Regions from separate parts of the Vibrio bathopelagicus genome, predicted to be linked through region 1. Evidence: riboswitches for the same ligand, from Rfam matches in the RefSeq annotation. Region 1 holds a riboswitch; the other holds the start of a gene.
The links. Region 1 has a riboswitch for cyclic di-GMP ahead of gbpA (N-acetylglucosamine-binding protein GbpA). Riboswitches for the same ligand answer to the same signal wherever they lie in the genome.

Region 1 (15,344 bases):
CAAAGTGAAGTGTTCACCCGTGCCGACAACGCCCAAGCCTGTCACACTAATTGCGGATGTGGCAGTAAACAGCGCATCTGTAAAACTAAGTCCGGTTACAGAAAAGACTGGCAGCGTCAACAAGATTGCAGAAGGGATAAGAACACCTAGGAAACTCGTAAGGATAATCTTCGGCTCAGAGCCTTTGCGTGGCTTTTTATCTGTATTGAGCGTGTAGAAAGTACCTTTTCGTTTCAACGAATTCATACGGTTACCTTATTACCAATTACCAATTACCAATTACGAAGTTTTCTAGACAAAGTCTCTTTCGGCCCAGCGATGATCACCACATCACCGATCTCTAAACTGACATCAAGTTCAGGGGCTTTGGTTAGGTTCGGGCCGCGCTTGAAGCCAAGTACTTCAACCCCTACCTCTTTGCACAGCTTTAGGTCGCGAAGTTGCTTACCTAATAACTTTGAGCCAATAACAATTTCTGTCATCGCTAAGCCACTACCTAGGTCGATAAATTCAAGAACGCGTCGGTCCAGCATTTTACGCGCAACTCGGATCCCCATATCTCGCTCTGGCATAATGATATGATCAGCGCCAATCTTAGCTAGGATCTTGCCGTGGAACTTATCGTTCGCCTTCACCCAAACAGCCTTAGCACCGGACTCTTTCACTACCAACGTCGTTAGAATACTTGAATTAACATCAGACCCAATCGACACCATCACCATGTCGTAATCGTCTAGCCTTAACTCCTTTACCGTTTCTTCGCTCGTGCAGTTCGCAACAATCGCTTGTGAAACAAAAGCCGCCGCTTCTTTCACTCGCTCTTCATCAATATCGACGGCTAATACTTGCGCCCCTGAGCTTTGCAGCTCTTTGCAGACAGATAGACCAAAACGCCCCAAGCCGATAACTGCATATTGTTTGTCGCTCATTTGAAGTCCTGTTTAGAAATTTTAATTACACGGGATAGCCAAAGCTACATTAGTTTCTATCTCAAAAAAAGTTAGTTTTTCGATAATAAGGTTATACTAGTGTCATAATCGCTTGATTTATAAAGGTAGAGAACAACTCCAGTTTCTGCTAATTTCCAATTCATAATTTCTGCGGCAGCACACACAATGAATGAATTCATCACCCAAGTACAAACCTACATCAACCAGAGCCATAGTGATTGGGGCAACAGCGTCCTATTCATCACTATTGCGAGCTTTTTCGCTTGGGTAGCTTGGCGAATTATCCATAATCGCCTAGAAATCTTAGTCAAAAGAACTCCATTTCATTGGGATGACCTATTATTAGAAGCCTTAAAAACGCCTGTTAGTACGCTACTTTGGTGTTGGCCTGGTACTGTGTCGCTTGGCTTGATTCTTCAAGACCAATTTGGCAATGAAATCAATTGGCTAAGAACACTTAAGCATATTCTGATTATATGTACCTTTGTTTGGTTCACTCTGAGAATGATCACGAACTCAGAGGCCTATGTTTTAAAACAAAAGACCAGAGACGAAACCACCGTTCAGGCTATCGCGAAAGTCGCTCGCTTGTTCTTCATGGTGATGGGTGGCCTGACGATCATGCAGGCATTCGGCCTTAGCCTTTCAGGCTTGCTGACCTTTGGTGGTGTGGGTGGCTTAATCGTCGGTTTGGCAGCTAAAGATTTACTATCGAATTTCTTTGGCGGAATGATGATTTACTTCGACCGTCCTTTTAAAGTCGGAGATTGGATTCGCTCACCTGATCGTCAAATTGAAGGGACTGTTGAACGTATTGGCTGGCGCATGACCATCATTCGTACCTTTGATAAGCGCCCTTTGTACGTGCCAAATTCCGTGTTCAGTAACATTGTTGTGGAGAACCCATCAAGAATGCTGAACCGCAGAATCAATGAAACTTTTGGGCTTCGCTATCAAGATGCAAACAAACTAGCGCTCATTGTGGATGACGTAAAAGCTATGCTCGAAACGCACCCTGACATTGATGCTAAACAAACGTTGATCGTTAACTTTGATAAGTTCGGGCCATCAACGCTCAACTTTTTTATCTATACCTTCACAAAAACAGTCAACTGGGTGAGATACCACGAAGTTAAACAAGATGTTCTATTACAAGTGTTAGCAATTATCCATAAGCACAACGCCGATATCGCTTTCCCAACACAAACACTCAAGATCGATCCTCAAGGCTTTAACGAAGCTCAAGCTATCGTCACTTCCAATCCAGAAGCTCATCAATAGCCACGTCGATATTACTTATCGTTAAGTCTACTTCTTGTTCATAAGTGAATGGGTTAGCGATAAGTAAACTGGTTATCGATAAGCAAACAAGGGGAAGCGTGGTAACATGGTGCCAGTATTCTAATGCACCCAATTACCACTCTATGATTTTACCTGTCATTCTAGCTGGCGGCTCTGGTAGCCGCCTCTGGCCACTGTCTCGAGAGCTCTACCCTAAGCAGTTCCTCAACATTGCTGGCGAACAATCAATGCTTCAGCAAACCCTTCAACGCCTGCAAGGTCTTGAGGGCCATCTAAAAGGTAATGAGTGCGCTGCTCCCTTAATCATCTGTAATGAAGAACATCGCTTTATTGCCGCTGAACAAGCTCGATCGGCTAACATCCAACACAGTGGTATTTTGCTAGAGCCTGTCGGTCGAAACACAGCTCCAGCCATCGCATTAGCGGCATTACAAGCTTTAGATAAATCAACCCATAATGAGCAGGATGCATCAGACCCGATCTTATTAGTACTGGCTGCCGATCATCACATCGCTAACACCTCTGAATTCCAACAAGTGATTAGTCGTGGTGTTGATTACGCGAAGCAAGGCAAACTGGTGACATTCGGCATAACACCCGACGCACCAGAAACGGGTTATGGCTATATCAAACAGGGGGAACCTCTTTCCCCTCTCGTTCAGACCGATACCAATGCTAAAGAGCTGTCAGCCCATCATGCTTACGCTATTGAATGCTTCGTTGAAAAACCCGATCAAGCGACAGCACAAGAGTGCATTCGCTCAGGACTGTACTTATGGAACAGTGGCATGTTCATGTTTAGAGCATCTCGCTACCTTGAAGAGCTTTCGGAACATCACCCAGAGATCTTGGCTGCTTGTAAACTCGCTTTGTCCAAGCAAAATACCGACCTAGACTTCATCCGTATCGACGCTGACGCATTTAAAAATAGCCCAAGCGATTCTATTGATTATGCCGTGATGGAAAAGACCTCACACGCCGCAGTGATCCCGATGGATGTCGGTTGGAACGATATTGGCTCGTGGTCTGCTATCTGGGATGTCAGTGAAAAAGATGAGCATAACAACGTCATTGAGGGCGATGTGTTAACCGTCGACTCTCAACACAACTACATTCATGCGGAAAATAAGCTGGTCGCGACGGTAGGCGTCGATAATCTAATTATTGTCGAAACCAAAGATGCAATATTGGTTGCGAATAAAGACAAAGTTCAGGGTGTTAAATCGATTGTTAGTCAGCTAAATCAAACTGGTCGCACAGAACATGTTCATCACCGAGAGGTGTTTAGACCTTGGGGTAAATACGATGTAATCGACCTAGGTAAGCGTGACAAAGTAAAGCGTATTACCGTCAAAGCGGGTCATAGGCTTTCGCTGCAAATGCATCACCATCGAGCTGAACATTGGGTGGTAGTGGCAGGGACTGCAAAGGTAACCAATGACGATAAAACGTATCTAATCAAAGAAGATCAATCCACTTACATTCCGCTAGGTCATGTTCACAGCCTAGAGAACCCCGGAGAAGTACCTCTCGAGATGATCGAAGTTCAAACCGGCAGCCATTTAAGTGAAGACGATATCATTCGATATCAAGACAGCTATGGACGAGACGTTCGAAACCAACAAGCTGATTCATCTCAAAGCAACAAATCGAAATAGAGCGGCGACAATCAAGTGAAACCAACATTAGACCTTAGCTGCTTTAAGAACAACGATATTCGCGGCATCATTGGTGACCAAATCAATGGGTATTTTGCGTACCTGCTCGGCAAGGCATTTGGCGAATACGTCCTATCCGCGACACCTGAAACTTCATTTGATGGCTTGACTCAAGTGGTGATTGGTCATGATAACCGAGAAACGTCCCTTTCATTACAAGAAGCCATGACCAAAGGCTTAATCGAGTCTGGGGTAGAAGTCATCGACCTAGGTATGACAGGCACTGAAGAAGTCTACTTTGCGACTCGTCACCTAAAAGCGATTGGCGGAATTCAAATTACGGCAAGCCATAACCCAATCAATTACAACGGGATGAAACTGGTAGGTTCGGGGGCTAGCCCGATCAGCAAAGACAGTGGTTTGAATGAGATCAAACAACGAATTCAAATACTAGATCAAGAGCTGAACAACAACTTACCTATAGGTCATGTACAACCAAATGACTCTGGCAGATCGACCAGCATTCTCGTTCCTTATGTCGATCACTTACTCTCGTATATAAACCCGTCAAAGTTATCACCAATGATGATTGTGGTTAACGCAGGAAACGGTGTTGCTGGACATGTTATCGATGCTTTAGAAAATCGTTTCAATGAACTCAATGTTCCTATCACCTTCATCAAGATTCATCACACTCCAGACGGAAAATTCCCAAACGGTATTCCTAACCCCTTAATCAAAGAAAACCAGATTGCGACACGAGAAGCTGTCTTAGCTCATTCCGCCGACATTGGTATCGCATGGGATGGTGATTTCGACCGTTGCTTTTTCTTTGATGAACAAGGCAATTACATTGAGGGTTACTATATCGTTGGTCTGCTCACCGAAGCATTCTTACTTAAAGAGCCTAACGCCACTGTGTTGCACGATATGCGTATGACATGGAATACGATAGAGATCGCAGATAAACTCGGTGGGAACGCTGTTGGAGTCAAAGCTGGGCATGCTCTGATTAAAGAGAAGATGCGAGAACTGAATGCAGTGTATGGTGGAGAAATGAGCGCGCATCACTACTTCCGTGACTTTGGGTATTGCGACTCTGGGATGATTCCTTGGCTCTTAGTGATTGAACTGCTCTGCGAGACTCAACAATCTCTTCATCAATTGACCAATTCGAGTATGGATAGGTTCCCTTCTTCGGGAGAGATCAATCGTAAGGTAACAGACTCTGAACAGGTTATGGCTAGTGTACTATCACGCTACCAAAATAGTGCTGTAAGCATCGATCATACCGACGGTATCAGTATTGATATGGACACGTGGCGTTTTAACTTAAGAAAGTCTAATACCGAACCATTAATCCGGCTTAACGTAGAAACCAAACGAGATAAAGCATTGCTCTCACAAAAGGTCACCGAGCTGCTTAGCCTCATAAAATAGACTTGTCCTGTTCCTACCATTTCCTTAATAAACAAAAGCCGTAAATAATTGCGGCTTTCCCATATAAGAAAACTGTACTATTTGAGCTGGCGAGACGTATAAGTTTCACTGATCACACCAGAGCCTTTGCGCTTTTTCATCGTTACTTTTACAGAGCGTTTAGCATCAGCAACATCATAGCGAATCGCTTGGCCTAAGAACTTATCATTACGTTTGAGTTCTCGAGCTTCTAACTTGATCGTTTTGTTTCCGCGGTTTACATCACAACGGTAATCCCAATCGTTATTGCCATCTTTCAAACTAAGTAGAATACGCTGATTGCTTTTTCCTGACGTCGCTTTAATACCACGAGGTTGCTTGTCAATCGCTAGTGCAAGGCCAGCTTTACATAGTTGCTCTGCGTTGGGCCCAGTTGCTGCTTGTGCATTTGATATAGAAAACGTGTTTATCGCAATTAATACTACACTCGCCAATACTACTTTCATTGGTACGACTCTTCAGTTTATGGAACACCACACCATTTAACCATTCAGCATACGATAAGTAAATATTTTTATGGGATAGCAAACCTTAAAATGAGGGGCGTATAAAAAAGCCCTTACTCACAAAAGCGAGTAAGGGCCTTCAATAATCTAAGTCGTTTTAAAAGCTAATTAAAGCAAACCAACTTACTTGTTGCGACGAGCTTCAACAGCGCCTGCCAGTTGGCGCAGTACTGTTTCAGTATCTTCCCAACCAATACATGCATCAGTAACAGATTGACCGTAAGTTGCAGCTTTACCATCAACAAGATCTTGGCGACCTTCAACCAGGTGAGATTCAATCATCACACCGAAGATAGCTTTGTCGCCGCCAGAAATTTGTGCGCTCACATCATCAGATACATTCATTTGACGTTTGAACTGCTTAGAGCTGTTTGCGTGGCTGAAATCGATCATCACCTTTTGTGGAAGACCTGAAGCTGCTAGCTCTTCTTTGATCTTACCAACATGCTCTGCGCTGTAGTTTGGCTCTTTACCACCACGTAGGATAATATGACAATCAGGGTTACCTGCTGTTTCAACGATAGCTGAGTGACCGTACTTAGTTACCGATAAAAAGTGGTGCGAAGCACTCGCCGAACGAATTGCATCTGTTGCGATCTTGATGTTGCCATCAGTGCCATTCTTAAATCCAACTGGGCAAGATAGGCCAGAAGCCAGTTCGCGGTGAACTTGAGATTCAGTAGTTCGTGCACCGATTGCGCCCCAGCTGATTAGGTCAGCAACGTATTGAGGCGTGATCATATCTAGGAATTCGCTTGCCGTTGGCATTCCCATGTCAGTGAGATCAAGCAGTAGCTTACGTCCTAAACGAAGACCATCATTTAGCTTGAACGTATCGTTCATGTACGGGTCATTGATTAAACCTTTCCAACCAACGGTTGTACGTGGCTTTTCAAAGTAAACTCGCATGACGATTTCAAGGTTATCACCAAGTTCGTCGCGCAACACTTTCAAACGCTTACCGTACTCAAGCGCAGCTTCGGTGTCATGAATAGAACATGGACCTACAATAACAAGCAAGCGGTCATCACTTTCTTCTAAAATATTGTGGATCGCTTTGCGGCTTTCAAAGGTTGTAGAAGAAGCAACTTCTGTCGCTGGAAACTTTTCTAAAACAGCAACAGGGGGTAATAACTCTTTTACTTTGTTAATTCTTACATCATCAGTCTGGAACATCGCTTACTTCTTCCTTTTTTCTATCCTTGAGCTGAATGTACGTTGTCTCACGTCACTTTCTATCAGCACTAATCTTCTTGTTCCCTGTAACTTAACTAGTAAAAACTCTAGTTTCAATCACTAATTGAAAATAAACGCAATTTTTTTTGTGTTTTATATTCAAAACACCTTGTATACCATTATTTACACGCTATCGATTGCGTAATTTATGACAGGTTAAGAACGGTTATACTTCAAGCGTCACCATACATGTAAAATTATGCAGAACTTGAAAATAAAAAAGCTCACGTGATTAACGTGAGCTTTTAACTAATTACATTCTTTTCAATGGCTTGACAACGCTATCAAGCCCTTCAATTTTTAATGCCAAACAGAGCTTGAGTAAGTCACCTAACTCACCAGAGGGAAAGCCTTTTTTATCGAACCACAGCAAATATTCTTCAGGCAGGTCAATAAGTGTACGACCCGCGTACTTTCCAAATGGCATCTGCATTCGAGCCAACTTAATCAAGTTCTCTTTCTCTAGCATTATTCGGTCTTTCTATGCGTCATCTATGTGCTGTAGAGTATCACCTAAACGCTCAACCCAATAGTTGATTGCATCTTTGGCATCATCCAGTGAATCAATCATTGTCGAGAAATCTTTATTGCCAGCTTCGCGATCTATGGCTGCAAACAATGGTGTGCCCTCTTGAGCATCGCTTACCAAGAGCTCAACACTGGCGCTTCCCACATTGGTGTGCTCACCGGTCGTGACCTTAGATATGGTAGACATCGCAAGACCAAACGGCAGTACACTACTGGTCACGGCTAAGATGGGGTTGGGTGTTTCAACGTTACTCAAGGCAATGCTTAGGCGCAGCGTATTCCCGGTAGGCTCATCGACAATTGTTTTATGGGGCGATATTTTCTCTTTCAAGCGCGCAACCATGTGATCAGTGAGTTCCTGAATGTCTTCCTGCTCTAACGACCCTTCTTCTGCCAGTACAAAAATTTGGTCGATCACCACTGAATCATACTCATCGAGTTTAGCTTTCAGGCGTTTTGAATCACGTAACCCTATCCTTGCCCATACAAGATCGACGCCTCCATCAGGACCGGCGCTAAAATCTTCATAACTGGTGAATTTGGTTGCGGTTTTAATTGGGCCGCCTGCACAACCAAACAAAAAGATGCTGGTTGCAACAAGCAAGAGAAGTTTTAAAGGTGTCATAGCGCACTTCGGTTAAATTTAGGAATCCGACTAAGTATGCCATACCCTATGTAAAAAGGTTGTAGAAAAAGGGGGGTAAAAATCAGAGCTCACTCAAAAATCAATCATGTTGAACAGTGTGTGCATACTCGACAATCACTTGATTACCTTCAATGTATGCATTTTGAATCTCACCATCTACACTCATTCGGCTTTTCAAATACACCACTTTAGGCCCATTCTCTCGACCTTCTTTCAACGACGGGAAGACATTCCTTGGTTCTAAATGAAGTAAACGACAAAAGTGACTAATGAAAGACATGGTTAATGGCGTCTCCCCTCTTAGCACTCTTGAGAAATCAAGTTGGTTCATCCCTAGCTTTTTTGAAAACTCCATCTGCGTAATTCGCATTCTCGATTTTTGTGACATCCAGGTTTGATACAACGCGTCTCTGTCTAGTTCTGTGAATTCCATACCGGCTCCTTTATATAATTCATACCAATCAATTGTCCGGCTTTTCATACATGGCGTGTCAGGGTTTGGTTAGTGGAAACCAAAGGTTTGGTTTTGATATGCGCGCAATTGTCGTACTGAACAAAGCACAACAATCAAAAGCATTCATATAAACAATTAGAGCAAATACTTTCTTCATTTATATCAATAATTTATACGTTAATTAACTAAACATATAGCAAGTTAATTTGTATTAAGAATTAAAAGTTCGAGATTGGCATTCCACATTTCAATCGATTGATTCGCATTTATAAAACTGGTTGGCTACATTTCGCTTGCTCAAACGCACTTCTGGCAAACTATTTGAAAGAATAGGACGCAAAGCCACCGGTCTGTCGACAAATATTCTGTCTATGATAGCGGGGCCGCCACTTAATAGGATTTAAGTGCAAATGCATGCCGGAGTGTTCTCTTTTTGTCGGCCAAATACAGTAAGGACAAATAATGAAACAACTCCCAAAAAAATCACTTATCGCACTATCGCTACTTAGTGTTAGCGGTGCAAGCTTCGGTCACGGTTATGTCTCGGCATACAATAATGGCGTAGCTGAAAGCCGTGTGGCGCTATGTAAGTTCCCAGCGAATGATACACAAGAGAAAAACACCAACTGTGGTGGTATCCAATACGAACCACAGAGTGTAGAAGGCCCTGAAGGCTTCCCTGAAGTCGGCCCTGCCGATGGAAAAATCGCCAGTGCGCAATCGTCTTTAGCGGCAGCGTTAGACGAACAGACTGCAGATCGCTGGGTTAAACGCCCTATCAAGTCTGGTTCTCAATACTTTGAGTGGACGTTCACAGCGAACCACAAGACTAACGACTGGAAATACTACATTACTCAACCAGACTGGAACCCAAACCAACCTTTGGCGCGCAGCTCTTTTGACTTAACACCATTTTGTGTTGTTGAAGGAAATGGAGAACAACCGCCTATGCAAGTAAGTCACTTGTGTAATGTGCCAGAACGCGAAGGTTATCAAGTGATCCTTGCTGTATGGGATGTGGGTGACACAGCAATGGCTTTCTACAACGTTATCGACGTGAAATTTGATGGCGACGGCCCTATCATTCCTGATTGGGATCAAGGCGGTCAAATCAACCCAACTCAAAATCTAAACATTGGTGATGCTGTTTACACTCGTGTCTTCGATCAATCGGGTGAGAACGCTTCATACAGCACTGAGCTCGTAATTGAGAGCAACGAGCAAGGTAAAGCGAATAACTGGTCTTACGCGCTTGCCTCTAAGATCAACAAAGAACAAACACAAATCAAAGCAGGTCAGCTGAACGACCAAGGCGATTTCGCACCCATTTACGGCACGAACCCTGTGTATCTAAAAGCCGGCTCTGGCTTTAATAGCGTCGAGATCGGTTACAAGATTGATACTCCAGAACCGGATCATGAGCTAGCAGTGACAGGTCTAGAGTCTGAATACATTATTGATGAAAGCCAGCCTACACAGCTTGATCTGACATTAGCGGCAACTGGCGATATTCAAGCAGAACTGACTGTGTACAACCATCACCGCGAAGCACTTGCTTCTCAGAAATCCGAACTAGTAGACGGACAAGTTGAAGATGTTCAACTCACCCTGTCTAAGTCTGAAGCTGGCCACCACATGCTTGTGGTTGTGACAAAAGATGACCAAGGCAACTTAGTGGATCAGAACACGCTTGATTTCCACCTAATGGACGAGCAAACACCTCCACCCGCTGGCGATTACGACTTCGTATTCCCTGAGAGCATTGAGTCTTACACAGCAGGTACTAAGGTACTGAGCAGCGACGGCGGCGTTTATCAATGTAAAGAGTTCCCATACTCTGGTTACTGTATTCAATGGGCTCCAACAGCAACTCAGTACGAACCAGGTGTCGGTTCACACTGGCAAGATGCTTGGAACAAAGTGGACTAATTACTAGCCAGTAACTTACTTTCTAGTAGGTACGTTCTAGTAATCAACCAAACAAAAACGGATGCCTAGCGCATCCGTTTTCTTGTTCTGCAATAGCTGAAACATCAGTTATCAAAGTAGATAGTGGTCCGCCAACAGAGCGACAAACAAGATCATGAGATGATAAATGGAGAACTTGAAGGTCTTCATGGCCATATTGGGCTCGTCACGATATTTAAGTACCCAAGCGTGATAAACAAACCCGCCGTTTAGCACCAAAGAAGCGCTCAAATATATCCAGCTACTCATGCCGACCAACACTGGCAAGATACATACGATGCTTAGCAGCAAGGTATAGAGTAGAATCGATGTTTTGGTGTAAGCAATACCATGGGTCACAGGCAACATCGGAATGTTCACCTTAGCGTATTCATCACGACGATGAATTGCCAATGCCCAGAAGTGCGGAGGCGTCCAGATAAAGATGATCATCACCAACAACCAAGCGTTTGAATGCAGTTCATTGGTGACCGCCGTCCAACCCAATAATGGAGGCATTGCACCTGCTATCCCTGCTATGACAATGTTCTGGGGCGTCGCTCGCTTCAAGTACATGGTATAAATCACCGCGTAGCCCAATAAGCTTGCAAAGGTTAACCACGCAGTTAGTTGATTGACCCATAACACCAACGTGGCGAACCCTAGTAATCCGATACCCGCAGCAAAGGCGAATACACGTACACTACTCAGATCACCCGATGGTAAAGGGCGTCGATTGGTTCGAGACATCTGTCCATCGATCTTCTTGTCGATCAAATGGTTAAATGCAGCGGCTGAACCTGCCATTAACCCTATCCCTATCATTCCGAATAACGCTTGCTGCAAAGGCAACCCATTAGGTACGGCTAAGCACATCCCAACCAATGCTGTAAGCAGCATTAACGCCACCACCTTGGGCTTGGTCAGCGTTAAGTAGATTTTCCAAGTGGCTTTGTTTTTCGAGGCCAGCTGATTTTTTAGAGCACTTTCACTGTTGGCAGCTATCTCTTGGCTTGAAGCTGCATCTTGAATTACCACTCCATGTTGTGTTGATGTTCTAGTGACCATGATTACCTCCTTGTAATACATCGTTCTTCATCAAGTACGCACTCGGTTGACGTTGCCAAACCACAAAGTTTGTAACAACCATGGTGACAAGTAATAGAGCAGCCACCAAATTATGTAAAACGGCTACCGATATCGGTAGGTGAAACCATACATTGCTGATCCCTAAACTGACCTGTGAAAACAACACCGTCGCCAGAGTGAGAGCCAGCTTTTTCTGCGCTCCTTTCTCAAGCTTCCAAAGTTGATACACAATCATCAACACCGTTAGTGTTGCGACAATAGCCCCGAACCTGTGCATGACATGTATGGTTAACCTCGCGGGATATTCCAACACACCAAACTCATAGTTATCATGGCCGTGTTGAGCAAAATCGAAGGCATTCTTGAAATCTAAATAGCTTGCCCAATTCCCCTCACAGATGGGTAACTGGGTACACACCAGAGCGGCATAATTAGACGATGTCCATCCACCAAGCAATATCTGTCCAACCACAACGATTAATCCAAACAATGCCCAGGCCTTAAGAGATGAGTGAGAAACAAGCTCACCAAAGCGATGTTGGAAATTAGACAGGCGACAATAGAGTAAACAGAGCAGCGACAGTAGCGTGAACCCGCCCATAAGGTGTGCCATCACCACAACAGGCATCAGCTTTAGAGTAACTGTCCACATACCCAACAGGGCCTGAAAAATCACAGTGGCGGAAATAAGCAAAGGAAGTCCGACAGAGGTGATGTTCTTTTTGATGCACCAAGCGACAACAACGAAGATAAGCAGCCCGAGTGAACCAGCAAAGTAACGATGTATCATCTCTATCCATGCCTTGTCTGCTTCGAGAGCTCGTTCTGGGAATTGGAGGTTAGCTTCACTGATTGCTGTGGCATTCGATGGCACGGCCAGATTACCGTAACAGCCTGGCCAATCAGGGCAGCCAAGACCAGCATCCGACAAACGAGTATAAGCGCCGAGCACAATAACGGTGAGTGTCAGTAAAACAGTCAGCCTCATGATTATCATGAGTAACTTGGGCGCTCCATTTTGCATCGCTTATCTCCCTATCTCGAATCACTGACAACGAATCATCACATCTTCGCTAATCCCAATATCTGTTTATTTGTCTATTTAGTCAGCATTACCACTTATTAACCCACACGCGATAATTTGAGTAACTTCCTTAGATCGTGGATCATCCCTTTGGATTGGCTAACTAATTGAGACGGCTCAGAAACGCTCTTATACTCCATAACAAGTTGGCCCAGTGGGTCAATAATCACAATCGACGCGGGAGCAAATTCTCCTCTCAATTGATCTCCACCAGCGAGAAACTCTAAATCAGGCTTGTTAATGGTTCCCTTTAAAGAAACACCCTCAGCAACAAACACCACCGCAGTGACTCGCTCTTTATTCTTACCTAAAGCCAAGTAACTTTGATTGAGATAATGTAGTTGTTGTTCACATAAGCTTTCGCATTCTGTCGGGGCGATATATCCAACCAACCAACCTTCTTCCACTACAGGCAACGTGATACCAAAATCTTGCAAGGTCACCCTTGGTTCAACGAGTTCTCCGGAATTGGTAACGCCTGCTGTATACCAATGCTGATCCAGCACGGTTTTAGCAATAATGGCGGGCAAAGCAAAAATCAGAATCAGCCCTATCAACATCAGACGACCTTTCGAGCGACGCTTCTGCAATAATCGCGTCTCTTCTTCTGTTTTGCTTAAAGCTTGAGGTTTATCCATGTTCGTCCCTTACCTTGGCTGTCCCTTTCATATACCGATAACCAATTAACACCATCAAAAACAGCAATACCCCAGCCATTACGAACCACTGAACCGAGTAACCAAAATGCTTTTCAGATTTCATTGCCGTTGGCCTCCATAGAAACTCATAAGGCCATGAATCTAAGTTCTGCGGTTGAAAAACAAAGGGCATAACTTCTTGTTTAGTGTATTGAGATAGCTCATCGATATTAAGATTCTGAATGCGTTTCGGTATCGTTTCCTCTAAACCCAATGTTTGACTCAGAGGGTTAATCGACCGTGTGTACAAACGCCCAGACATCGTGGTTGGTAATACCATGTCACCTAATTCCGGTAACTCTTTTCTGTCATTACTCGCAGCAACAAAACCAAGATCGACCAAAATCCGTTTATCTACGCCTTGCGACTGAATATTGCCCAGCATGTAAATCACATAACCGACGACACCTTGATTGATCTGATTATCTAATAAGAGGACTAAGCCATTTGGCTCTGCCAGAGTGACGTTGACCTTTTTCCCATTCCAAATCTGACGGGTTAAATCAACTTGAGTTTGTGTGTTGTCCCGTTGCCAGTCGCTGATCACTAACTCCAAATCCTTAGGCGATTGCTGAGCTCTTTCTAACAATTGTTGTTCATATTGCAGTTTCTCGTTACCTCGGTCTAACTGCCAAAAACCCAACTTGATTAAAAGGCCGACTGAAACCACAGTTAAAATAGCCGCAACCCAAAGCCCTGTACTGCGGAATTTTTTTTCATCATGAATCAAGCGGTTTGGAGTTAGCACTATGATGTCATCAACCTTTGTCTTGTTATTTAAAGTGGTTCTCGTTGTTCTGTTGCTGGTTATTGTTTTCAATCTAATGAAAGCGCTTATCCAAATCGCGTCAGGTAAGCACAATGGAAAGCGACTGAGTCACTTCTTGGGTCGCCGAGTCATGCTATCAGCCATTGTCGTGTTGTTACTTCTGCTTGCTTTGGCTTCTGGGGTCATCACTCCTAACCCTCGCCCTTATTGATTCGGTTTATGCTCAAGTGATTACCAAATTCGGGTTCTCACTACAGCACGTACACAAACACGAACAAACCTAACCAAACCACATCAACAAAGTGCCAATACCAACTCCCTGCCTGAAATGCAAAATGGTCTTTCGGAGAAAAGTGGTCTTTAGCGACCCTCGCCAATAGCACAATCAAAAATATGGTACCTAAACACACATGCAGACCGTGGAAACCCGTCAGTAAGAAGAAGGTATTGCCATAAATCCCAGACTGGAGTGTTAGCCCCATCTCTTGATAAGCATGAACATACTCTTCCACTTGGAAGAATAGGAAGAACCCAGCCAGCACAATGGTGATTTCTAGCCATACGATCAATGCCATGCGTTTATTTTGTTCAAGACTGATATGTGCCATGTGTAGCGTCACAGAGGAAAGCAACAGAATAATGGTGTTCTTTAACGGAATGCCTTGCCAAGACATCGCCTCCGTCGTTACGCCATCAGGTGTGGTTGTTAGCGGCCACATTGATTGGAACATCGGCCACAATACCTCATGGGTCATTTCATTATTGCCCGCACCACCAATCCAAGGCACAGAAATCATCCGAGCATAGAAAAGCGCGCCAAAGAAAGCACCGAAGAACATGATTTCAGAAAAGATAAACCAACTCATTCCTTGTCTAAAAGAGCGAGATATTTGCTCGGAATAGAGACCGCTTAACGATTCCGTGATGACGTTGCTAAACCAACCGGCAAGCATATACAGCAGCACAGCAAAGCCAACGAACAGCACTGCTTTCCCAAA
Region 2 (15,344 bases), on a different replicon from region 1:
CCGGAAACGGATGCTTTCCTGCCTCGTAAATACAAAGCGACCAAGCACAGTATGGTTCGTGGAAAATCGGCTTGTAAGCAAAAGCTGCAACAAGATGTCGGTCTACCCGTTATCGATTGTGCTGTGTACGGCATGGTTTGCCGACTGACCAATCAAAAAGGCGTTCATTACTTATTGCCAATCATCGAGCAATTCTTGAAGAACGACTTGCAGATTGTGATTGTGGGTACAGGTGACCCAGTATTGGCGAGTCAGCTAAAAGAGTTATCGGCACTTCATTCAGACAAGTTCTCGTTTGTTGAAGCGTATAACAACGAATTAGCGCATTTGGTCGAGGCCGGTTCAGATTTCTTCTTGATGCCTTCTGAGTTTGAGCCTTGTGGCTTAAACCAAATCTATAGCATGGCTTACGGCACGTTACCGATTGTTCGTTCTGTAGGTGGTTTAAAAGACAGTGTGAATGATTACGACCAGGATCCTGAGTTCGCGACTGGGTTTGCTTTTGATGAACCGACACCACAAGCGCTACTGGCTGTGTTACACCGTTCTTTGCTGCTTTACGCACAAAACCCATCTGAAATTAAGCGTGTTCAGCTTTATGCCATGCAGCAAGATTTTAGTTGGGAAGATGCGGCAAAAGAGTATCTTGCAATGTACCATTCAGCATTTTAACTCGCTGAAATAGCATCTAAATTAAGCTGACAGTTAGTAATGGTTTGTAATGAAAGAAGGCGCTCTGAGACTAGAGTGCCTTTTTGTTTTCTGGTCAGAACACATCACGTTTACGAAGACAAAACTTGCAAACTCATTTTAGTCAGGTAAAAAAGGTGAGGCAGGTATTCACATGACTAATGTTAGGTTTGACACTATTATCACTTAAAGTTCTTAATAGCGTGATATCCTTAGCCATCGCCTCGTGATGAGGCATAGCTCCATTATTATAATTAAAGCGATAGGTATGTCTGAGAGTTTATTATTTCATAAAACATTTACTCACCCTACGAGCGATGAATGGGTTGTGTTTGTGCATGGCGCGGGAGGCAGCTCCTCAATCTGGTTCAAGCAGATCAAAGCGTATAAACAACATTTCAACTTGCTTCTCATTGATCTGAGAGGGCACGGTAAGTCAGACAATATTTTAAAAGAGCTGATAGCGAACCGCTATACGTTCAAATCGGTCACACTCGATATCCTCAAAGTACTTGACCATCTAAAAATCCGCTCCGCGCATTTTGTTGGTATGTCTCTCGGGACGATTATTGTTCGCAACGTAGCAGAATTAGCCGCGGGACGTGTGCGTTCAATGGTACTTGGTGGGGCGGTGACTAAGCTCAATACTCGTTCTCAAGTATTAATAAAGTTGGGTAATTTAAGCAAGCACATCATTCCATACATGTGGTTATATAGTCTCTTTGCTTATGTTGTCATGCCGCAGAAGAGCCAAAAAGAATCTCGCCATCTATTTATCCGCGAAGCCAAAAAGCTGTGTCAAAAAGAGTTTAAACGCTGGTTTATCCTAACTGCTGATGTGAACCCTCTTATGAAGTACTTCAAAGATAGAGAGTTGCCGATCCCAACCCTTTATTTAATGGGAGAACGTGACTACATGTTCATCAAGCCCGTAAAGGAGATGGTTGAAGCACACGAGTCGAGTGAGTTAGTGGAAATAGCGAATTGCGGACATGTGTGTAATGTTGAAAACCCTGAAGAGTTTAATCAACGTTCTATCGCGTTTATTCAAAAACAAATCCAGTGATTCTCTTGGTTCGCTATCAGAACAGATGAATAGATTGAATTAAATAAAAACGGGAAGCTAATATTAGCTTCCCGTTTTTGTTTTAAGGGAGGGGTATCGTTCGTTATGTTCTTACTCTGGTGATGCAGCGCCACATTGCCAACAAGAACCGAATTGCGCTTCGTTGACTTCATGGCATTCACCACAACGCCACTCTTCATAGATGATCGAATCTTGCTGTTTTTGGTACTCATTGACGATCGTGCGGGCTTTACTGGCCAATTCTGGCTCATATAACCATACGTAAGGGTCAGTTTCCTCGGTGAATGGGATTTCCCCTTTCAAACCGAACAAACCCTCACCACGGACTTCACACGCAATATTCTCACTTTCTAACAATCCACAGATGATATGGGCTTCTGTAGGATTCGATGCACTGAAAATTTTCATTGAATAGAACCTTATTCGGCTTTAGGTGTTAGTCAGCCATATACGTTATTCAGCAACAGGTGCTGAACGAAACTTACTCATCAACCATTTAGCAATAATTGGGAATACCCCCAACAAAGCAAACGACAATAATACTGAAGGAGATACGATACCTGAAAGTGAATCAATTTCTGCGAGTTGAGTACCAGCATTCAAGAAAACCGCGGTACCTGGCAGCATGCCTATTTGGCTCGTGATGTAGTAACGAGTCACCGACATTGGGGCTAACCCCATTAACAGGTTGATAAGGAAAAATGGGAAGACAGGAATTAGACGTAGAGAAAATAAGTAAAATGCCCCGTCTTTTTCAACGCCTTTGTTAATCGTTGCTAACTTGTCGCCAAACTTGGTTTGGATCCAGTCACGTAACAGGTAACGGCTACTTAAGAAGGCGAGGGTTGCACCAATAGCACTCGCGAAAGACACTAGCAGTAAACTGTTCCAGAAACCAAATAGAGCAGCGCCTAAGAGTGTAACAACCGCAGCGCCGGGAATTGAGAAAGCCGTGATCATGACATAGGCGGCGAAGTAAATCGCAGCAGCAGCAATAAAATTGCTCTCGATGTAGTCATTCAAAACAGCTTGTTGAGCTTTCGCATTCTCAAGTGTTAGGTATTGGCCGAAATTGACGCCTAATAGGACGATGGTTACGACCAACACGATACCCAATATCATTTTCTTACTCATTGATACTTCCTCTAATTTTCAATGTATACCATTAGTATAGATAGACAGGCAAAGCATAGATTAACTTTCAACAGATATAAAAAAAGCCGCAAGAATGCGGCTTAGTTATGTAGATAGTTTGAACTGACAATATTAATTGACGCGACTGATAAGCTCTTCACGACGTTGCTGCGGTATAACAGACCAATGAGTACCATTGATCGCACCTTCTAGCGCCCAAAGCAGCTCAATGCTGACAGAGGATGCATGCGATTCCTTGATGGCGTTAAATGCGTTTACAGAGCCAGATTCATATAAACATTCTACGGAATCGATCCCCGCCTTTTTCAACATACGCTCGGTAGCCAATCGAAGGTTAGGGAGGTCCTTTAGTCGAGTTGGCTTAGCAGAAGACTGCTCCGCTTTCTCATCTTTAGCAAAACCCAGAGACGTCGTAGCAAGCTGCAAGATCTTTTCTTGGTCTTGCCACAAGCCTTCCGGCAATGCGAAATACTTAGTGACGACAGGGAAACCACGTTTTTTGTAGACGTATGGTTGAAACCCTTGTTGCTCGAATTGCTTTGTTGTGTCTTTGTCCGCTCTTATGTGCAGCTGGTCATTTACAACCAGAGCAAACATAGTGTCATCAGCAAAAAGCCCGAATCCACCAAACATTGAGCGTGATTTTATTTTTCCTAGGGGCTCAAATAATTTCATTGAGTCCTTTAGTATCGGTTTATCCATGTTATTTATCTCGGTGTATTTGAACTACGCCACCAAATAAGCAGGTCCGAGAGATTAGCAAAATGTTGCAATTAAATTGTCAACAAGCCGTAAATTACTAAATTGTTAGTAACTACTGCATTTTGCCATCGGTAACCCCGCTACCATACCAACGAGTGGTTTAGGCCGGAAGCTTTGCGTCTCACTCTTTCGAGTGGTTTGCCCTGTGCGTGACTGACTGAATAGAATAAAGTTTTTGTTGAATGAGGCTCACACCTGATATTTCAAAATGTGATATTGCTTCAATTAATGATCTTGGTGTTATGCAACTAGGTTTATTTTAGTTGCTTATAAAAAAAGCGCACCCAAAGGTGCGCTTAATGAAATTAAACTCGATTTATCAATCAATTTAACGTTTTAACTGTGCTTCGCTCAACAATTTCAGGGTGCATTTCGAAGACACGTTTTTCATGATCTTTATCTTTAATGCGTTCCAACAAAATTTCGAATGCATTTTTACCAACACGACGCTTAGGTTGGTGAACCGTCGTCAATGGTGGAGAGAAGTATTCTGCAAGTTCAATGTTGTCGTAACCGATAACCGAAATATCTTCAGGAATGCGAATGCCTTGCTGTTGTAGACGACTCATTAGGCCAAGCGCCATTGTGTCGTTAAAACAGAATACAGCAGTAGGACGATCTTCCATCTGAGCAATTTTATCAGCTGCAAGTACAGCGGTATCACACTCAAAGTTACCTTCAATGATGAGCTTTTCGTCGGTTGCGACCTTCGCTTCATTGAGTGCGCGTTTGTAACCCGCGATGCGTTCTACACATGCTGCTTTGTCTAAGTGGCCACTTAAACAAGCAATCTTTGTGTGACCACGTTCTAGCAGGTACTTGGTTGCTAGATAGCCGCCTTCTTCAGAGTTATCGATGATCTTATCAGCCTGAGAGGTTTCAGGACCCCAATCCATGACAACTTTTGGGATATCAGCATGGCGATCTAACATGCCACGAAGTTCTTCTGTTAAGTCAGAACACATAACCAAGATGCCATCTACACGCTTTTCTGCAAGCATTCGAATGTAGTCACGTTGCTTCTCATAGATACCACCCGTGTTACACAGAATCAAAGTGTAACCTTGACGGTAGCAGTAGCTTTCAACACCATCGATCACTTCAGAGAAGAAGAGGTTTGTTGATTGAGTCACAAGCATGCCGATAGTACGTGTTGAATTGCATTTCAAGCTACGAGCAACAGCACTTGGCGCGTAGTTTAATTCGTCTACGGCTTTGTTTACTTTCTCTTGAGTCGCTTCTGCAACAAAACGCGTTTTGTTGATTACGTGAGAAACGGTGGTAGTTGATACGCCTGCTAAGCGAGCGACATCTTTTATAGTGGCCATGGTTTTATCCTATTAGAAGCTACTTTCCCAAAGTACGGAATAAAGTAGCCGTTAAGCTACCTAACTAAGAGCTTAAATTTGTAGGGCTCTTTGGGGTATTAAAGTGCTAAAAAACAAAAAACCGCTATTGAGCGGCTTGTCTTAACACCGAAATGCTCTGAACTTAAATAAGCATAGCATTTCGTGAATGTTTCATATTTTATCGTTTGCGGTCACAATTTTAGACTGACTAGAAATTACTCGCAATAAAATTCACCCAGATTTCTGGGTGAATTGTCACATTCTATTGAATTTGTTTACTTAATCATCAGCGAATCTTATTCACCCGCTAAATACTGAGTGTCCAGATTGCAGAAGGCAACGAGAAGAGATGCAACCGATGCATAGAAACCGAATGAATCGATTTCACGACATTTAACGTTGAACTTTGGTACCCAAGTAAGAAGTTGTTGTTCAATAAATTGCTGTTGAACAGCGAACGATTTCTCTAATTCTTCTTCAAGTTCAGTTTCGTTTGAACGGATGATGAGATTACCCAAGAAATCGAGTTCGATAGCAATGTGGTCTGCTGGCTCTTTTAGATCTTTGTTAACCACCAAGTTGTGCTTAGCCATGATGTCTTCCATGTCTTTAGCTGGCTTGTCGTTTAACAGGCCCGTTTCGCCGATGTACATTGAAGCGTAAGGTAGAGCACCATGTTTATCTGTCTTTAAGAATAGATCGCAGAAGTCAGCAGACAGTTCTAGTTGGGCATCATCACGTGTTTGTAGACGGTTCAATGCGTCTACCAGTTTATCAATCGCAGGCTTAAGTGTTTCGTTTTCGCCTAAACCAGTCAGAAAAGAACGAATCTCAACAGAGTGGTAGTGATCGAGTTCTTCTTGTGTGAGCTCTTTAGCGAACAAGCTTGATAGCCACCAGTATATTTCAGCTCTTTGTTCGTTGAATGCTTTCGTATCTTTCATTTCATAGATCCTGATTTAGTCTTGTGATGTTTATATACCCAAGCATCGATAAGTCATTTGGGCATAAGCACACCAAGGCTCAATAACAAGGTTATTTGCTGAACGCAAAGTGACTCGTTAGTCGTAATGCCTATATTGAATTGCCATGGACGATAAATAGCAAGGTTTTAGATTGTCTTGTATCAAAAAAGGTTCATGTTTCTCGCTTTTATCTGCTGTACCACTAGAATTGTTACTAGTTATGAATAGAATGGTTACTGAAACTATTAAATAAGAAAAGTGGTGTAGATGAGCTATCACGTATTAGTCGTAGAAGATGATGTGGTAACCCGCAGTAAGCTGGTTGGATATTTCCAGAACGAAGGTTACACAGTGAGTGAAGCGGAAAGCGGTGCTCAGATGAGAAATGTGTTGGAAGAAAACAACGTTGACCTCATTATGCTAGACATCAACTTACCAGGCGAAGATGGATTGATGCTAACTCGCGAATTACGCAGTCAATCGGACATTGGGATTATTTTAGTTACTGGACGCACGGATAGCATCGACAAAATTGTAGGCCTAGAAATGGGCGCAGACGATTATGTTACTAAACCCTTCGAACTTCGCGAGTTATTAGTTCGAGTTAAAAACTTACTTTGGCGTATTGCTGCTGCTCGTAAAACAGCGGTTGGTGCGACTGTTGAAGTAGAAGACGAATCTGTGGTTCGTTTTGGTGAGTGGACGTTTGATATCCCTCGTCGTGCTTTAAGTAAAAATGGTGAGCCAGTTAAGCTGACTAAAGCGGAATATGAGCTGCTCGTTGCGCTTTCTTCTTACCCTAACCAAGTGTTAAGTCGCGAACGTATTTTGAACATGATCAGCCACCGAGTGGATGCTCCAAACGACCGAACCATTGACGTGTTAATCCGTCGTATGCGTGCGAAGATGGAGTTTGACCCTAAGAACCCACAAATCTTTGTGACGGTTCACGGTGAAGGTTACATGTTTGCTGGTGACTGATTCTCTTAGGGAGTTCTAGTTAGCAACAAAATTTGAACGTAAAAAAACCGAGACATCCTTGATGTCTCGGTTTTTTTTTGCGTTTCATTCTAGAGCTTATAGTTTTCTTGACGATTCATAAGTGACTCGAAAGTCGTTACATGAAAGCAGTGACACTAAAACAGCTACTTGAAACCAAGAACTATCATTAAGACTGCGCTGCAGAAGCTACACCATTATCCTCTTCTAAAATAGAAGGCTCAGGGATAACCACAGGTTCTTCAATATTGTCATTACTGGTGTCTAGCCAGTCACGTAGGCTCTGCCAAACCAATCCCATCGTTTCATGCCAGTAACGTTCTGTCTGTTCAAGATAGAGCGCTTTAGGCATGTACTTATTCCAAGGTTCAACAATGCCTTCTTGTGCAAGGTAGTTTGTTGGTGCTGCTAATGGCTTCATACCTGCCGCATTGAATTCATTCAGGGCGCGAGTCATGTGGCTCGCCGATGTGACTAACACCATCTTTTTGTTTTTAACAAACGCGGCAGCTTGGCGCGCTTCTTCCCACGTGTCTTTAGCGGTTTCAAGCAGAATGATATCGGGTTTTGCTACGCCGAGTGCTAACGCGACCTTAGCCATCATTCTTGCGTTGCTCACTTCAGTGCCAGCACCGTAGCCAGACAGAATGAGTTTTGCACCAGGATAGAGGCGCAGAATACGAATGCCTTCACTTAAACGCATTAGCCCTGTACGGCTAAGCTCTGAGGTTGGTGGAATTTGATCATCGACGACGTGACCACTTCCAAGAACCATAACGTAGTCGATGGTGTCGTCTACGGGTAAAAATGCGGTGTGTTGCCTTTCCATTGGCATTAAAAGTTGACTAGAAACTGGTTGGAAAGCGATTAGGAAAATACCACAGAGGGCTGAAAGGGTAATTAGGCAACCAGTCTTCCTTTTGGTAGTAAACATCACTAGGGCTAAACCCAGAAAAGCGAGAATTAACATTGCTGGCAGTGGCATCAATAGCGAAGACACTACTTTTTTCAGCTCAAACATATCCGAATAGTCCGAAAAAACATCACTTAGTAGTAAAAAGAGACATCGCCTCTTTATTCCTGAAATTCCTGTGACAGAATAGCAGGCACGATAGGACATAATAACTCAAGTAGCCGTGACTGAAGACCGTAATTTCGACGATATTGCCCACAAATTTGCAAAAAATATTTACGGCTCTGACAAAGGAGAGATCCGTCAGATCATCGTATGGGAAGATCTAGAACAAGCTTTGAGCAAATTTGAGCAATCAGCTTCACCTTTGCATGTTCTTGATGCTGGAGGTGGTCTTGCACAGATGTCGCAAAAAATTGCGGCGTTAGGGCATAACGTTTCTCTGTGCGATCTCTCTTCTGAGATGCTTAAGCTTGCAGAAGGAAGTATCAGCGAAGCGGGTTTGTTAGAGCAGTATCGGTTTATTCATTCTCCGGTCCAAAAAGTAGCAGAGCACCTTGAAGGCCAAGTCGATTTTGTGATGTTTCATGCCGTAATGGAATGGCTCGCAGACCCTAAAGAGGCGCTTGATTTATTATTGGAACAAGTAAAACCCGGTGGCGTTGCCTCGATAATGTTTTACAACCACCACGGATTAGTCCTGAAAAATGTGATTTGTGGCAACATTCCTCATGTATTGAATGGGATGCCACATCGAAAACGGTTTAAGCTGCAACCACAAAAAGGCTTGAAGCCAGAAGAGGTTTATCAATGGATAGAAGACGCTGGTCTAGAAATCTGTGGTAAATCAGGCATTCGTTCCTTCAGTGACTACATAGGTAATATGGAGTACATGGGCGACTACCAATTTGAAGATGTATTGGAACTAGAAAAACAGCTATGTCGCCAAGAGCCATATCTGTCACTAGGCCGTTATATTCACGTTTGGGCTCAAAAACCTGCGCAATAACAGCGGTGAATGTGGTAAAAGAAGCCACAACATGCGCTATGCAATCGTAAGAAGCCCGCGTCATAAAGAAATAGACGTAATATCTAATACGTTCGATATTACGAAAAACAGTAACAGGAACCACAATGAGTGAAATGACTCAAACTGCCGAAGAGCAGCCAATTGATGAGTTGGTAGGCTGGGTCAAGCAGCATGACTTTTCATTAAACTTGCCGCCAGAGCGTTTAGCATTTTTGATTGCTATCGCTGTGCTAAGCAATGAAAGGTTCGATGAAGAGCTAGGTGAAGGTGAACTGCACGATGCATTTACCATTGTCACTCGTCTGTTTGAAGATACCGGCGAAGCGTCTGCATTCCGTGCAAACAACGCTATCAACGAGTTGGTTAAACAAAAACTGATTAGTCGTTTTACTAGTGAGATCACCGACGGTGCGAGTATTTACCGTCTTTCTCCACTTGCGATCGGAATTTCAGATTATTACTTACGTCACCGTCAATTCTCTAAGTTAAAACTGTCGATTCAACTTTCGATGGTTGCAGATGAGATGGCTAAAGCGATTGAAGCTGCGCAAAAAGGCGGAACACCTGGCCACTGGCAAAAGAACGTTTATGGCGTTTTGAAATATTCAGTGGGTGAGATCTTCGATCAGATCGATTTAAACCAGCGTGTGATGGACGAGCAGCAACAAACCGTCAAACAGCAAATTGCTGATCTTCTTAATAAAGATTGGCGAGAGGCGATCAATAACTGTGAGTCTTTGCTATCGGAAACCTCTGCTACGTTAAAAGAATTGCAAGACACCTTGCAAGCGGCCGGTGACGAACTGCAAACCCAGATCCTCGATATTCAAGAAATTGTGTACGGTGACGATGAACTCGAGTTCGTAGGCGAAACCTTGTTTGGTTTGCAAATGAAACTTGATCGAATCACAAGTTGGGGCCAACAAGCGATCGATTTATGGATCGGTTATGACCGTCACGTCCATAAGTTTATCCGTACCGCGATTGATATGGATAAAAACCGTGCCTTTAGTCAACGCTTGCGTCAGTCGGTTACCGACTACTTTGACGCGCCTTGGTTACTGACTTATGCCGATGCTGAAAAGCTGACCGATCTTCGTGACGAAGCTTTGGTGCTGCGTGATGATGAAGTGATGGGACAAGCGCCAATCGACGTAGAGTACGAAGAATTCGAGCAAGTGAACGACCTGCTTTCAGACCGAATTGCAGAGATGTTAAAAGCTCACAAACAGCAAGGTGCGCCAATTGATCTTGGTCTTGTGCTACGCGATTACCTCGCAGCACACCCTCGCACACACCATTTTGATTTAGCCAGAATTGTTGTCGACCAAGCCGTGCGCTTAGGTTACTCAGCGTCTGACTATCAGGCTATTCAGCCGGATTGGCAGGCAATCAACGATTTCGGTGCAAAGGTACAAGCAAATGTCATTAACAAGTACTGATGATTACATGCCAGAGAAACTGGTAAAAGCGATAGCGAACCCGTTGTTCCCTGCGCTAGACAGCATGCTGCGTTCAGGTAAGCATGTTTCAACAGAAGACCTAGACAACCACGCGTTGCTTTCTGATTTCGAAGTAGAACTTCAGCATTTTTACCAACGCTACAACACGGAACTCGTGAAAGCGCCTGAAGGTTTCTTCTATCTGCGCCCGCGTTCTACGTCTTTGATTAGTCGAAGCGTTTTGTCTGAGCTCGATATGCTCGTCGGTAAGGTATTGTGTTTCTTATACCTAAGTCCAGAGCGTTTGGCTCACGAAGGTATCTTTACCAATCAAGAGCTATTTGATGAACTGATTTCGCTAGCCGATGAGAAAAAACTCATGAAACTGGCGACGAACCGTGCGTCTGGTTCTGACTTGGATAAAGAAAAACTCTTTGAAAAAGTACGCACATCTTTACGTCGTTTACGTCGTATCGGCATGCTGATTGCGATTGGCGAGACGGGCAAATTCCGTATCAGCGAAGCGGTATTCCGCTTTGGTGCTGACGTACGTGTTGGCGATGATATGAAAGAAGCTCAACTGCGTCTTATCCGTGATGGTGAAGCTGTGGTGCATACTCAAGAGCCTAACCAAGGTAGCTTGTTGAATGAAGAACAAGCGGAAGCCGTATCAGAAATAGATGCTGACGTAGACGAAAACGGTCAGCAAGACATTTTTAACGATCAAGCCGGTTTTGATGATCAATCAAACCTTGGCGAACAGAATAAAGTAGAAGGTGATGCATGATTGAAAGAGGTAAGTATCAATCATTAACCATGATCAACTGGAACGGCTTCTTTGCTCGTACTTTTGATATTGATGGATTGGTTACAACGCTTTCTGGCGGTAATGGTGCGGGTAAGTCGACCACAATGGCGGCATTCATCACGGCGCTAATTCCTGACCAAAGTCTTCTGCACTTCCGTAATACAACGGAAGCGGGTAGCTCACAGTCTTCTCGTGATAAAGGCCTATACGGTAAGCTTCAGCCAGGCGCATGTTATGCCGCGTTAGATGTAGTGAACTCTCGTAACCAACGCCTATTGTTTGCGGTAAAACTGCAGCAAGTTGCGGGTCGTGATAAGAAAGTAGACATCAAACCGTTTGTTATCCAAGGCCTTCCAAGCCATGTTAAACCAACGGATGTTTTGATTCAGAACGTTTCAGACAGCCATGCACGCGTATGTCAGTTAAACGACGTAAAAGCCGCGGTTGCACAATACGAAGGCGCGCACTTTAAAGCCTTCTCTTCGATTGTAGATTACCACTCACAAATGTTTGAGTACGGTGTGGTACCGAAGAAACTGCGTAACAGCAGCGATCGTTCTAAATTCTACCGCCTGATTGAAGCATCGCTTTATGGTGGTATCTCAAGTGCGATTACGCGTTCACTGCGTGATTACCTTCTGCCACAAAATGGTGGTGTGAAGAAAGCATTCCAAGATATGGAATCAGCACTTCGCGAAAACCGCATGACACTCGAAGCGATCAAAACGACTCAGTCGGATCGTGATTTGTTCAAGCACTTGATCACCGAATCGACCAATTACGTGGCAGCAGATTACATGCGCCATGCGAATGATCGCCGTAATAAGCTTGATCAAACCATGAAATTCCGTGGTGAATTGTTTGGCTCACGTGAGACCTTGCTTAATCAAAACAACCTGTTGAATCGAGTTCAAGAAGAGTTGGAGCAGTTGGTTGATCAAGAATCGGCACTTGAGCAAGATTATCAAGCGGCTTCAGATCATCTTCAGTTAGTTCAAACTGCACTTCGTCAGCAAGAGAAAATTGCTCGCTACAGCGAAGATCTAGAAGAGCTTAATGAGCGTCTAGAAGAGCAGATGATGGTGGTTGAAGAAGCTCAAGAACGAGTACTTCTAGCGGAAGAGCAGGCAACCATTACTGAAGAAGAAGTGGATAGTCTGAAAACTCAGCTTGCTGACTACCAACAAGCGTTGGATGTTCAGCAGACTCGTGCGTTGCAATATCAGCAAGCGGTTCAAGCATTAGAAAAAACCAAGCAGCTACTTGGTGATGAATCGATTACCGCAGAAAGCGCATTAACTTTGGTTTCTGAGCTAAAAGCACAAGAAGAATTAAGCACTCAAACGCTACTGTCTACTAAACATAAGCTAGACATGTCTTCTGCTGCCTCTGCGCAGTTCGACAAAGCGCTATCTCTTGTTAAAAGCATTGTGGGTGATGTAGAGCGTAAAGACGCCTCTGACAGCGCTAAACAAGCGTTAGAGAAAGGCCGTAACGCAAAACACGTTGTCGAAAACGAACAGCAGTGGCGTGCCCAGCACCGCGACATAGCTCGTGATGTGGCACAACAGCGTCAAGCCAAAGAGCTAGCGACCGAATACCAAAAGCAACACAACGTTTTACTCACGGATGAAGCGATCTTTGATGAAGAACGCGAACGTCATGCTATGCAGATTGAGTCTCTTGAGTATGCTCAAGAAGATCTGCGTGAAGCGAAAAGTGAGCAACGTCGTGTTCAACAAAATTACGATCAAGAGATTCAAAAACTGGAGTCAATTGCTCCAGCATGGATCACTGCCAACGACGCGCTTGAGACATTACGAGATCAAACAGATGCTGATCTAGAAGATAGCCAAGCGGTGATGACTCAAATGCAGCAAGTGCTGGAAGACGAAAAATCTCAAGCGGTCGCGAAAGATCAATTGGCGACTCGCCGTGCGCAACTTGAACAAGAGATTGAGCGCTTGGCCTCACCGGGTGGTTCAAATGATCCTCGCCTGAAAGGCTTAGCGGATACTCTGGGTGGCGTGTTGCTTTCTGAAATTTACGACGACATCACCATTGGCGATGCACCGTATTTCAGCGCGATGTATGGCCCAGCGCGTCACGCGATTGTTGTGTCAGACCTTGACGGTATTAAAGAGAAGCTGGTGGATCTTGAAGATTGCCCAGACGACCTTTACATCCTTGAAGGCGATGTCGATGCCTTCGATGACAGCTCATTCAATGCTGACGAACTCGAAGGCGCGGTGTGTGTTCAGCTGAACGATCGCCAAATGCGTTATTCTCGTTTCCCTGAGATCCCACTGTTTGGACGTGCGGCTCGTGAGCAACGTTTAGAGAAATTACGTGAAGAGCGTGATGTGGTTGTTGAGAACCACGCGAAAGCAGCGTTCGATTCGCAGAAACTGAATCGCCTATACCAAGCATTCAACAGCTTTGTTGCTAAGCATCTGCACGTTGCGTTCAACGCTGATCCAGAGCAGGCGCTAGCGTCTATTCGCGATAAGCGTAACCAAATTGTACGTTCTCTGGCAGAGCTAGGCTCTAAAGAACAACAGCAACGTAGCCAACTTCTACAAAGCAAGCAGGCAATCGGTGCACTAGACAAATTAGCACCAATGGTTCGTATTTTAGAAGACGAAACATTGGTTGAACGTCTTGCTGAATTGGAAGCGCAACTAGAGCGTTTGAGTGAAGCGAAGTCGTATTTGAACAACCATGGCAAAGCACTGGCTTCGCTCGAGCAGATCGTTTCAGCACTAGATGCTGACCCAGAACAGTTCGAGGCACTAGAAGCGCAATACCAACAAGCAGACCAAGCTCTACAAAGCTTGAAAGGTAAAGTGTTTGCTCTTTCTGACTTAATCGAACGTCGTCACTACTTTGCTTACGCGGATTCTGTAGACCTGCTCAACAAGAGCAGCGAACTGAGTGAGCAATTGAAAGCGAAGTTGATTCAAGCAGAACAAGCAAGAACCAAAGGCCGTGATGGCTTGAAGCAAGCTCGTGAACAGATGAACCAGTACAACCAAGTATTGGCAGCACTGAAGAGCTCACATCAAGCGAAACAAGAAACGGTTCAAGAGTTCAAACAAGAGCTTCAAGAGTTTGGCGTAAATGCTGATGAAGGCGCTGAAGAACGTGCAGTACGCCGTCGTGACGAACTGCATGAACGTTTGCATACTTCTCGTGGCCGTAAGAGTGAATACGAGCGTACTATTACGTCAACTGAACTTGAGATGAAAGCACTGGCTAAGCGTCTTAAGAAAGTACAGAAAGAATACACCGAGCTTCGTACCTTCGTTGTTGCAGCGAAAGCGGGTTGGTGTTCAGTACTTCGTTTAGCACGTGAGAATGATGTTGAACGTCGTCTGCATAAACGTGAACTGGCTTATCTAACGGCAGGCGAGCTTCGCTCTATGTCGGATAAATCACTGGGTGCACTGCGTTTGGCTGTGTCAGACAATGAAGACCTTCGTGATTCGCTGCGTCTATCTGAAGACAACGCGCATCCAGAGCGTAAAGTTCTGTTCTACATTGCGGTTTACCAACACCTTCGTGAGCGCATTCGCCAAGACATCATTCATACGGATGATCCGGTTGAAGCAATTGAAGAGATGGAAGTTGAACTTGCTCGTCTAACAGAAGAACTGACGCAGCGTGAAAACCGTCTAGCGATCAGCTCTGAATCGGTAGCAAGCATCATCAAGAAGACGATTCAGCGTGAGCAGAACCGTATCCGTATGCTGAACCAAGGTCTATCGAATATCTTCTTTGGTCAGGTTAAGGGCGTGCGTTTGAACGTTAAGATTCGTGAAAGCCACGAGATCTTGCTATCGGGTCTAGCGACTCAACAGGAGCAGCACAAAGACTTGTTCGAAAGTACTCGTTTTACCTTCTCTGAAGCGATGGCGAAGTTGTTCCAACGCGTGAATCCACATATCGATATGGGTCAACGTTCTCCACAAGTTCTCGGTGAAGAGCTACTGGATTACCGTAACTACCTAGAGCTAAGTGTTGAAGTTAACCGTGGTTCAGATGGTTGGTTACAAGCGGAATCGGGTGCACTGTCTACGGGTGAGGCGATCGGTACTGGTCAGTCAATCCTATTGATGGTTATTCAGAGCTGGGAAGAGGAGTC

Region 2: linked by a shared signal. The riboswitch ahead of IHV80_RS10610 (TfoX/Sxy family DNA transformation protein) and the one ahead of gbpA (N-acetylglucosamine-binding protein GbpA) in region 1 are both predicted to bind cyclic di-GMP.

What each region holds. Positions count from the first base shown of each region.
Region 1 covers NZ_CP062501.1:671,921-687,264, reverse strand. Annotated here, with positions in the region: gene IHV80_RS19420 (TrkH family potassium uptake protein) at 1-246, opposite strand, end outside; gene IHV80_RS19415 (potassium channel family protein) at 273-929, opposite strand; gene IHV80_RS19410 (mechanosensitive ion channel family protein) at 1,116-2,231, shown strand; gene IHV80_RS19405 (mannose-1-phosphate guanylyltransferase/mannose-6-phosphate isomerase) at 2,375-3,910, shown strand; gene IHV80_RS19400 (phosphohexomutase domain-containing protein) at 3,926-5,350, shown strand; gene IHV80_RS19395 (hypothetical protein) at 5,428-5,835, opposite strand; gene aroG (3-deoxy-7-phosphoheptulonate synthase AroG) at 6,019-7,071, opposite strand; gene IHV80_RS19385 (DUF3820 family protein) at 7,385-7,600, opposite strand; gene IHV80_RS19380 (DUF3313 domain-containing protein) at 7,613-8,284, opposite strand; gene IHV80_RS19375 (XRE family transcriptional regulator) at 8,385-8,738, opposite strand; cyclic di-GMP riboswitch class I at 9,061-9,150, shown strand; gene gbpA (N-acetylglucosamine-binding protein GbpA) at 9,222-10,688, shown strand; gene cyoE (heme o synthase) at 10,800-11,774, opposite strand; gene IHV80_RS19360 (COX15/CtaA family protein) at 11,764-12,819, opposite strand; gene IHV80_RS19355 (hypothetical protein) at 12,918-13,517, opposite strand; gene IHV80_RS19350 (SURF1 family protein) at 13,510-14,439, opposite strand; gene IHV80_RS19345 (DUF2909 family protein) at 14,327-14,557, shown strand; gene IHV80_RS19340 (cytochrome c oxidase subunit 3) at 14,598-15,344, opposite strand, start outside.
Region 2 covers NZ_CP062500.1:2,401,061-2,416,404, reverse strand. Annotated here, with positions in the region: gene glgA (glycogen synthase GlgA) at 1-672, shown strand, start outside; gene IHV80_RS10625 (alpha/beta fold hydrolase) at 959-1,756, shown strand; gene IHV80_RS10620 (putative signal transducing protein) at 1,868-2,185, opposite strand; gene IHV80_RS10615 (TVP38/TMEM64 family protein) at 2,231-2,911, opposite strand; gene IHV80_RS10610 (TfoX/Sxy family DNA transformation protein) at 3,044-3,634, opposite strand; cyclic di-GMP riboswitch class I at 3,762-3,847, opposite strand; gene purR (HTH-type transcriptional repressor PurR) at 4,018-5,022, opposite strand; gene torD (molecular chaperone TorD) at 5,340-5,987, opposite strand; gene torR (two-component system response regulator TorR) at 6,276-6,989, shown strand; gene elyC (envelope biogenesis factor ElyC) at 7,177-8,028, opposite strand; gene cmoM (tRNA uridine 5-oxyacetic acid(34) methyltransferase CmoM) at 8,144-8,929, shown strand; gene mukF (chromosome partition protein MukF) at 9,055-10,392, shown strand; gene mukE (chromosome partition protein MukE) at 10,373-11,179, shown strand; gene mukB (chromosome partition protein MukB) at 11,176-15,344, shown strand, end outside.